Linked DNA regions of Ruficoccus amylovorans. The protein of the gene in region 1 interacts with the protein of each later gene in a pairwise test. Links are inferred from orthologs where the notes say so. Each region holds a gene or a part of one and is shown on either strand. Other genes may lie near its edges.

Region 1 (5,642 bases):
TCCTCATAGTTGGGGATGCGGGCGTACTGCTCGGCCACGTAACGGGCCAGCAGTTCCTCGGCAGTGAATTCGCCACGGCTCCACGGACCAGCGATCCCCTCTCCGACGGCCGGCTTTTCGAGGTTTTCGGGCTGGTAGTCGCCGTGCACGGTGATGTTGCGCACGCATTGTTCCAGTTCGCGGAAGTTGCCCGGCCAGGCGTAATCGACGGGCAGCTTTTTCCCGATCCAGTCGCAGACTTCGGCCGTTACTTTTTCGCCTTCCTCCGGTCCGGCCATTTTCCGGGCGATGAAGGCGACCAGCGTTTCGAGTTCGCCGGGGGAGCCGTTGAGAATCTCCCGTAACGAGGGAGTCTGCACCCGATCGGCATTGAGCCGGAAGTAAAAGTCCTCGCGGAAGCGGCCCGCCTGGATTTCCGCCACCAGGTCTCGGTTGGTGGCGGCCATGAGCTTGCCGGTAAAAGCTTTGGGCTCGGTCTCGCCGATGGGCACGAATTGTCGCGTCTGGAGCACGCGCAGGAGTTTGATCTGAATGGCCACGTCGGTTTCCCCGATTTCATCCAGAAAGACCGTCCCGTGCGGCCCGCAGGTCTCGAAATACCCCTGACGGTTCTGAAGAGCGCCGGTAAAGGCCCCGCGCCGGTGCCCGAAAAGCTCGGACTCGATCAGCGTGGGTGAAAGGGCCGAGAGGTTGATCGGGTAAAAGGCTTTGACGAAGTCCTCGGTAAAGGCGCGTGCGTTCGGGTCGAAGGGGATGTAACGCGACAGCCCGATACCGCGGGCGACCAACTCCTTACCCGAACCGGAGGGGCCGGTAATCAGCGTGATGATGTCGCCCATGCGGTCGGCCAGCACACGCTGGTAGCGGTCCATGTCGCGGGTAAAAATCGACTGCCAGATGCGCGCCCGCAGGCGGTTGGCGGCGGGAGACTGGCCGATGATGTAGCGATGGATATGTAAAAAAGCCCGCCGAATCTGGTCCATGACCGCGAACAGCCGCTCCAGCCCCATCCCGGCGTAACGCCCGATGAGCCCGCCTGGCAGGCCCTCCTCCACTTCGCGGACAAAGCGGTCGTAAAACCCGACCCGCTGCCCGGCGTGCCCGCGCTCGTGGGCCTGCTCGATCAAACGGTCGAACTCCGGCATGAACCGGTGGTAAATCCGCACGAAGACCATTTCCTGAAAAATCTCACGTTCGGCCTGCGTCCCCTTGCCCGAGGCGAAGCCCGGACGCGTCTGGCCGAGCAGTCGCTCCAGGTCTTCCCAAAGCGCCGACAGGCGCTCCCGCTCGCTGAGCCGCCCGTAGGCTTCGCCCAGCAGTAATTTTTCGATCTCCTCGCGCTCGGGTTCGAAGGGGTTTTGCCAGGCCAGTTGCGCGTAGCCCCGCGCGCGTTCAGCCTGTTTACCGGGGAAAAGCGTGCCTGCCATACATTTTTTGTCTATGAATCAGGCATCAAACGTCAATCCAGAATCAAATGGCTGAATTCTTTAATTTCACAATAAAACGCATAACCCTTATATACAGCAAGTTAAGGAACAATGAGCACAAGTTGGCATGACTCCAGTTAAGAAGAGGGCATGAAAACAAAAAACACATCCTCCAAGTCCATCGACAAAAACAAGACGACTCACCACCCTGAGCGCACCCTGCGTCTGCCCGACCTGAGTATCCCGCTTTGCCTCGGAGTTTTCACCCTGGTTTACTTTCTGCTGGAATGGGGTATGAAATTCTAAAGCCGCCTATCCAAATCAGACAACTTTCCTACTTTCCGCGAATCATGCAACATCCCGCCACCTCCTACCCTGCCCCGCGTCCGCCCGTCTGCTCACTCCTGTCGCTGATTATGCTGGGGCTGGCACCGCTGATCGCCCACGGGCTCTCGTATCTGCTCAAGGAACAGCGCATGCACACGCTCGAAATCGCGATATACATGATCTTCGCATTCGGCATCTTCAATCTGGCCAGCCTCGTTTTCGCGATTGTTTCCTGCGTGCGCCGCGAACGCTGGGCGCCGTTCTCATGGACCGTACTGGTCCTGAATTTCCTCCCCGGCCTCTGGTTGTTCGGAGTTCTTGCCACTAATTTATAAGCCCACGGCCCAAGTTCCTCCGTTTTTCCACCAACCCGCTCCCCTGCCCAATCACTGGCCCGCAACACTCCGCCGACCGATCCGATGCGCAAACCGCCTCATTAATCCCTCATAACGTTGCCAACCAATAAAATGCCTTTGACAAGACGGCCCGGGCTGGTGTGTATATCGACGTGCTAGGATTCCTATCCAACGACATTGGTATCGACTTGGGCACGGCGAACTGCCTCGTCTTCGTCCGTGACAAGGGCATCGTCCTGCGCGAGCCCAGCGTGGTCGCCGTCTACAACAACACGAAAAAAGTCCGTGCCGTTGGCATTGAGGCCAAGCGCATGCTGGGCCGGACTCCGGGCAACATCACCGCCCTGCGCCCGATGAAGGACGGGGTCATCGCCGACTTCGAGATCACTGAGGCGATGCTGCGGCACTTCATCCAGAAGGTCGCCCACAACACGAAATTTGTCCCGCCACGCGTCGTGGTGGCCGTTCCCTCGGGCATCACCGAGGTCGAGCGCCGCGCGGTCAAGGAATCCGCCATCCACGCCGGAGCCCGCGAAGTGCTCCTGCTGGAAGAGCCGATGGCCGCCGCCATCGGCGTGGGCCTGCCCATCGAGGAGCCTTCCGCGAACATGATCGTGGACATCGGCGGGGGCACGACCGAAGTCGCCATTATTTCTCTGGCCGGTGTCGTCTTTACCCGCAGCCTGCGCGTGGGCGGCGACGAGATGGACAACTCCATCATGGCCTACATGAAGCGCGCCTACAACCTGATGATCGGCGAACGCTCGGCCGAAGACATCAAGATGCGCATCGGCTCGGCCTACCCGCTCGAAGAGGAGCTGACCATGGAGGTCAAGGGGCGCGACTCCGTCGCCGGGCTGCCGAAAACCCTCCACATCACCTCGCAGGAGATCCGCGAGGCCCTGGCCGACGTCTTTAACTCGATCATCGAGGTCGTGCGCTCGGCCCTGGAACGCTGCCCGCCGGAACTTTCCGCCGACCTGGTGGACCGGGGCATCGTCATGGCCGGAGGCGGCTCCATGATCCGCAACCTGGACAAGCTTCTGAGCGAAGCCACCGGCCTGCCCGTCATCATCGCCGAAGACCCGCTGAGCGCGGTGGCCAACGGCACGGGCATTGTCCTGCAGGACCTCTCCTGGTGGCTCAAGGACGCCAGTTGAGCCGTCCGCCGTACCGGGAAGTGTAAATGGCCCTCAAACGCCTGAGCCAGTTCAAGCCGCTCGTGGTGCTGCTGGTTTTTCTGGTGGCCTGGTGGGTCATGCCGGTCATGCTCAAGCGCTGGATCCAGACCGGTTTTTATGAGTTTCAGGCTCCGATGATGTTCGCCGAGTCGCAGGTGGAGGATTTGCAGAGCTACTGGACCCTGCGCGGCCAGTCCAAGCGCGAAATGATCGAGGCCGGGCGTGACCTGGCCCGTGAAAACGCCCGGCTGACCGTGCAGCTTCAGGAGAATCGCACGCTCTCGGACGAAGCCTCGCGGCTCGAAGCCCTGCTTGAACTGCCCTCGCACCCGGATTTCCGCTACGAGGTGGCCCGCGTGGCCCGTCGCGAACTCTCCGCCTGGTGGCAGCAGATCGTCATCCGCAAAGGGGCCAACTACGGCATTCCCGTCGGGGCAGCCGTCATCTACAAGGGCGGCGTGGTGGGCCGTGTGCGCGAGGTCCACGCCTACACCGCCGTGGTGGAGCTGATCTCCAGCAGCGGGTTTCGCATGGCGGCCAATGTGGCCGGTGAGGACCGCCCCGTCACTTATCAAGGACTGCTCAATCCCCCCTTCAGCAACCCGATGGGCGAAGTGCTCAACGTCCCGGCCTCTGTCAAGGTTTCCCCGTCGCAGCCGCTGCGGCTGGTTTCCTCGCGGCTGGGCGGTATTTTTCCCGAAGGGCTGACCATCGGCCAGGTGGTCGAGCTGACGCCGGGCTCGGATGGTTTTTTTCAACAAGGGCGCGTGCAGCTTAACCCCGATCTGGGGGCCTTGCGCGAAGTCGCGATCATCGTCCCCATCGAGCAGGAGGGAACGGCCCTCGCCGTCGAGCCTTCCGCCGCCAGCCGGGAGGGCCAAGGTGGAAATTGACCTGCGCGGCTGGCTCCTGATGGGCAGCAACGCGCTGCTGTACTGGCTGCTGCAAATGCTCAACGACGTGTCCGGCGCGAGCGGGATCACCCTGAGCCTGAACGCACTCTATCTGGTCATTCCGGCGGCGTGCATGCGCCAGCGCTGGGCGCTGCTGCTGGTCTTTGCCACCGGATGGCTGATCGATGCGCCGCTGCCGGTCGCCTTTGGCTTTCATTCGATCATCTTCGCCATCGTAGTGACGCTCCTGCACGCCTTTCAGCGGGGACTCTCGCGCGCGGGACTGGGACAACTGGTTCTGGTCGCGCTCGGGGTCAATACCGTGCTCATCCTCGTGCAAAGCCTGCTCCTGGCCGGACCCCTGCTGGGCAACGGTGCCTATTGGGTCCGCATTGCCAGCGACCTGGCGTTTTCCTCGCTGGCACTGCCGCTGATCGGCTGGTGGTTTTTCAGTTGGGAGCGCTGGCTGCTCATGATCTGCGGTTCCGGCTCGGAAGCCCCTGAAACTACCTAAGCCCGGAGTTTTTTTTCGAACTTTCGCTTCCCTGTCGTAGTCAGTAGTCGTAGGTTTACTATTTTCGGGAATCCGCCAAGCACATGAAGTTCGACCATTTCAAACTGTGGAATTCGCGACTGAATATCTTCTTTCTGGTGTTCGGGCTGATGTTCATGGTGTTGGCGGGCGGACTGGCCTGGCGGCAACTCATTCTCCAGGGCGAGTGGAAGGCCAAGGAGGAGCGGCAAAATATGCGACGTGTCATCCAGCCAGGGCCGCGCGGTGACATCCTCGACCGCCACGGCAACATCCTAGTCGGCAACCGGCCGCGCTTCTCCGCCGTGGTGTACCTGCGCGAGCTGCGCGAAGAGTTCGACAAGGAGTACTCGAAGCTCATCAACACCCTACGCGAGAAACACCGCGAGGAGAACCCCGACACGCCCTTTAGCTTCGACTGGCAGGAACTACGTTGGGAATCACGCCGGATCGTCCTCCAGCGCTACCTGGACCAGATCAACGCCATCCTTGGCACCGATGACACCGTGACCCTGCGCGACCTCCAGCGCCACTACTGGAGCAAGCTGCTCATGCCCTTCCCGCTCATGGGCGATCTCGAACCCGAGGAGTACGCCCGTCTCATCGAGCAGCTCCCGCTCGGTTCCCCCATTGACATCTACACCGACACCGCGCGGGACTATCCCTTCGGCCCCACCGCCTGCCACACGCTCGGCTACGTCGTGGCCAACCCCGAGGGCATCAAGGAAGACGCTATCCCCGGTGAGGACCTGAAAACCTTTCACTACAAAAGCGAGGTGGGCAAAAACGGTCTCGAAAAAGCCTTCGATGACCAGCTCCAGGGCACCAGCGGGGGCGAAATCTGGGTCGTTGACCGCTTCCAGTTCCAGTACGACAAGCCGCTGGTTGAAATCCCCGCCAAGCAGGGCGCGAACGTCATCACCAGC
Region 2 (3,959 bases), on another replicon or contig:
GATCTCGTTGACCTGGCGAATACCCAAGTCCGTGCCGCCGACGATGTTGACCAGCAGCCGGTCGGCCTTGCGGGCGTACTCGGGCAGGTTGAGCAGCGGGCAGGATTTTAAATCCTCGATGGCGGCGGCCACACAGTCCTCGCCCTCGCCGTGGCCGAGCCCGAAGAGGGTTTTGCCGCCCTGGTTGCAGAAGGCTTTGCGCAGGGTCGCGAAGTCGAGGTTGATCAGCCCGGTCTGGGAAAGCATGGTGCAGATCGAGCGCACGCCGCGGTCGATCCAGATGTCGGCCTGCGCGAAGGCGTCGAGCACGGTCGCCTTGTCGTCGAGCATCTGCATGAGCAGGTCGTTAGGCAGCGGGATAACGGCGTCGCAGGTCTTGCGCAAGTCGCCCAAGGCGTCCTCGGCCTGCTGGTGGCGCTTGGCTCCCTCGATGGTGAACGGCAAAGTGACAAAGGCGATAACGAGCGCCCCCTCCTCGGCAGCAAGCTTGGCCACGACCGAGGCGGCTCCACTGCCGGTGCCCCCGCCCAGTCCGACAAGCAGGAAAATCAGGTCCATCCCGCGCAGCAGGTTACGGATGGCATCGGCGTCGCCTTCGGCGGCCTTCTTGCCCAGCTCGCTCTCGCCCCCGGTGCTGAGCCCGCGCGTGACCTTGCGGCCGATCATGAGCTTTTCCGGCAGCGGGGAGCTGGCCAGCGCCTGGGCGTCGGTGTTGATGGCGGCGAGCTTGACCGAGCCGCTGCGGTCGAGCTGGAGCCGGTCCACCGCGTTGGTCCCCGCACCGCCCACGCCGATGATCTTGATGCGGGTGGACTCTTCGCTGAGTTCGCCGCTGAACATGCTGTTTTGGTTTTTAAAGTTGTCTGCTTCCATCCCGTGCTACCCTCCCTTGGTTCAGATCGAGAACAGTTTGCTCACCTTTTTCATCAAGCCCTTCGGCGCTGGCGGAGCCGTGAACTCCTCCTGATGCTGGCCGGTCAGGGCGTAGTGCATCAGGCCCAGCGCGGTGCTGTAGCCGGGGCCGCGCAAATCCTCGCGCACCCAGTCCGGGTTCGAGCCGACGCGCACCGGCAGTCCGAGGATTTTCCCCGCCAGTTCGGGAATGCCGGGCAGGACCGAGGCCCCGCCGCTGAGCACCACCCCGCAGGGAAGCACTTCCTCGTCGGCGAATTCGCCCAACTGCTTTTTGAGAATCTGGAAAAGCTCATCCAGCCGCAGTTCGATAATCTGCACCAGCGACTGGCGCGAAAGGTAGCGGTCGCCGATCATCTGGTCGCCGACCATCCAGACCTTCTCGCCCTTGTCGTCCTTTTCGACGAAGGCCTTGCCGAACTGCTTCTTGAGCTTTTCGGCGTACTTGCGGTTGACGCGCAGGCCCAGGGCGAGGTCGTTGGTCAGGTGGTCGCCACCGACCGGCACCACCCCTGTACGCATGATAACCCCGTCGCGGTAAACCGCCCAGTCCGTCGTGCCGCCGCCCATGTCGAGCACGAGCGAGCCGCGGCGCTTTTCCTCCGCCGTGGCCACCATGCTCGCCGTGGCGATGCTGGAGAGGATCATGTCCTCCACCGGCAGGCCAAAGCCGTTGATAATGTGGATGTGGTCGCGCACGCGGGCCTCGTCGCCGTGGACGGACCAGTAGCTGACCTCCAGCTTGTTGCCAGGCTGGTTCAAAGGCTTGTCCACCGCCTCGCCGTCGAGCCGGAAGCCGTGCTTGATGTGGTGGATATAGACGCGCTCGGCGGAGAGTTCCTTACCCTTAGCGTCGTCGATGACGCGCTGAATGTCATCGGCGCTCACGCGGTTCTCGGAGGAAGAGACATTGACCGAGCCGACGTGGTGAAAGCCCTGCAAATGCCCCCCGGTTTGTGAGAGGTAAACCGCCTCGACCTGCACGCCCGCGCTTTTCTCCGCCCCCATGATGGCGGCGTGCACGCAGTTACTGGCGGCGCGGAAGTCCGTGATCTCCCCCTTCTTGACCCCCGAGCTGGAGCTCTCGGCCATCCCGATCAGGTTCAGGCTGCGTCCGTTAACGATTTCCCCGATCAGTGCCACCACGTGGGTGGTTCCGATTTCGACGGCTCCGACGATTTTGCTTTGGCTCATGGGATCTTACGTTATCGGTTAGCGGCTGCGGCTGGTCCGGCCCTGCGACTGGGCCAGTGTGAGAACAGGTTCCTGGTAGCTCAGGTCGATGCGGGGCACCTGCCCGACGGGGCGCTCCTCCAGGCGGGTGTAAATCTTGCGCAGGCGCGAGAGCTGGTTGTCGAACCCGCTCGGGGCGAAGACCAGTTCCTGCTTGTCGCGGGTGACGACCTTGATCGTCGCGCCCAGCTCGGCGGGATCACCCTGAAAGTTCCGCACGGAAACGATGCGCCAGTTCTCGAATATCTCGGGGTAGCCGTTTTTGGCGAGGTCGATCAGCTCGCAGATGGTGGTCATGCCCGCCACGGGGGCGTAGCCGTCGCCCTCCCGACCAATGGAGGCCACATCGAGGAAGGGCAGCGGTTCAAGCTGGTCCGGTGCGTAGTGGGAACCCTGATACACGACCCCTTCGGCATCGACCAGACGCAAACCACGGCGGCCCGAGGCGTCAACAATGACCAGCCGCATGACCGGACGGCGCTCGCGCACGCTGACCACGAGCGAGTCCGGGAAACGCTTTTCGACCGAAACCTCGCGGGTCTGCCCGGCGCTCAACAGGTGGCGGCGGATGCCCTCGATGTCCACATCGGCCAGGGCGATTTCGCGAGGAAGGTCGATCCGCTCCATCAGCCAGTCGCGGCTGAGCACCCCGTCAGTCTGGAAGTAGATATTGCGCAACTGTCCGCTCGCGCCGACCACGGTCAGCTTTTCCGACTTGGTGTTCAGGAAGTAAAGCCCCCCGGCAATGCCCCAGAGAACGAGCAAGACCGCGAACACCGCCCCGGCCATGCGGGCGCTGATCGCCCAGCGACGCTTACGGGCGACCTTCGTCTGGCCGCGCCCGGCCGAGCTCTGCTTGATGCTGTGCCAGGAGGAGGATTGGTTTTTAGCTGTTTTTTTCTTGGCCATGACTCAGGTCAGTTGAGGGTTTCCGTCGCTGTGCGGGGCGGCTCCGGGGTTTGCATTTGTCGCGTGCGCGCGGCCCCGTCGCAGGGCGGGTTCGGCCATTCGGCGTGCCAGTTCCTCGAACGAGAGCCCGCGACAGGACGCGCTTTTGGGCAAGAGGCTGGTCGGCGTGAGGCCGGGGATCGTGTTAATTTCCAGAAAATACGGCAGCCCGTCCGGCGTCAAAATAAAGTCCACCCGGGCGAAGTCCCGACAGCCACAGGCGGCAAAGGCGCGCTCGGCATAGTCGCGGCAGTGGGCCGCGAGTTCCTCCGGCACCTCGGCGGGAAAAATATAACGGGTCTCCCCGGCGGTGTACTTGCGCTGGTAGTCGTAAACGCCACCTTTGGGCACGATCTCGACGATGCCCATCGCCTCGCCGCCGAGCACGCCGACCGTCATTTCGCGGCCCTTGATAAAGGCTTCGGCCATCCAGATGCCGGGAGTCAGACAGGACAGCGCCTGCTCCAGCTCCTCGCGGTTAGCCGTCAGGTGCAGGCCGACACTGCTGCCCTGATCCACCGGCTTGATCACCAGGTGAGCGCCCAGTCGCTCGATCAACGCCGCGGAAGCAGGCATGTTGTCGTAAGAAAAGACCCACGCAGGCGCTTCTGCGAATCCGCACCCGGCAACGCGGGCCTTGGTCGCGGCCTTGTCCATGCACAGGGCGCTGGCCTCGGGACCGGAACCGGCATAGCCGAAACCCCGCGCCTCCAGCAAGGCCTGAATCTGGCCGTCTTCGCCAAAGGCTCCGTGCAGGGCGGGGAAAATCGTGGTCCGCTCCGGGTCGAGCCCCTTCGGGAGCGCGGGCTGGTCGAACTCGACCACCGCCACCTCGAAGTGCGCCCGCAACGCCTCGGCCACGCTGT

What was found.
Region 2: the proteins of H5P28_RS07365 (region 1) and ftsA interact in binary tests that used the Escherichia coli proteins (3 or more experiments, as listed by UniProt). The link is inferred for Ruficoccus amylovorans from one-to-one orthologs.

The regions. Positions count from the first base shown.
Region 1 is NZ_JACHVB010000020.1:209,161-214,802, forward strand. The notes cover bases 1,285-4,266. They hold H5P28_RS07365 (rod shape-determining protein), read left to right. Parts: upstream 1,285-2,262; coding sequence 2,263-3,270; downstream 3,271-4,266. Other genes in these bases: H5P28_RS07350 (sigma-54-dependent transcriptional regulator), read right to left, coding at 1,285-1,427; H5P28_RS07355 (hypothetical protein), read left to right, coding at 1,578-1,733; H5P28_RS07360 (hypothetical protein), read left to right, coding at 1,778-2,089; mreC (rod shape-determining protein MreC), read left to right, coding at 3,297-4,184; H5P28_RS07375 (hypothetical protein), read left to right, coding at 4,174-4,266. Outside these bases: more of H5P28_RS07350, read right to left, coding at 1-1,284; more of H5P28_RS07375, read left to right, coding at 4,267-4,698; H5P28_RS07380 (peptidoglycan D,D-transpeptidase FtsI family protein), read left to right, coding at 4,782-5,642. UniProt on the Escherichia coli protein: Forms membrane-associated dynamic filaments that are essential for cell shape determination. Acts by regulating cell wall synthesis and cell elongation, and thus cell shape.
Region 2 is NZ_JACHVB010000035.1:582,536-586,494, reverse strand. The notes cover bases 1-2,871. They hold ftsA (cell division protein FtsA), read right to left. Parts: upstream 2,107-2,871; coding sequence 895-2,106; downstream 1-894. Other genes in these bases: H5P28_RS13990 (cell division protein FtsQ/DivIB), read right to left, coding at 2,125-2,871; H5P28_RS14000 (cell division protein FtsZ), read right to left, coding at 1-873. Also shown: more of H5P28_RS13990, read right to left, coding at 2,872-3,054; H5P28_RS13985 (D-alanine--D-alanine ligase family protein), read right to left, coding at 3,058-3,959. UniProt on the Escherichia coli protein: Essential cell division protein that assists in the assembly of the Z ring. May serve as the principal membrane anchor for the Z ring.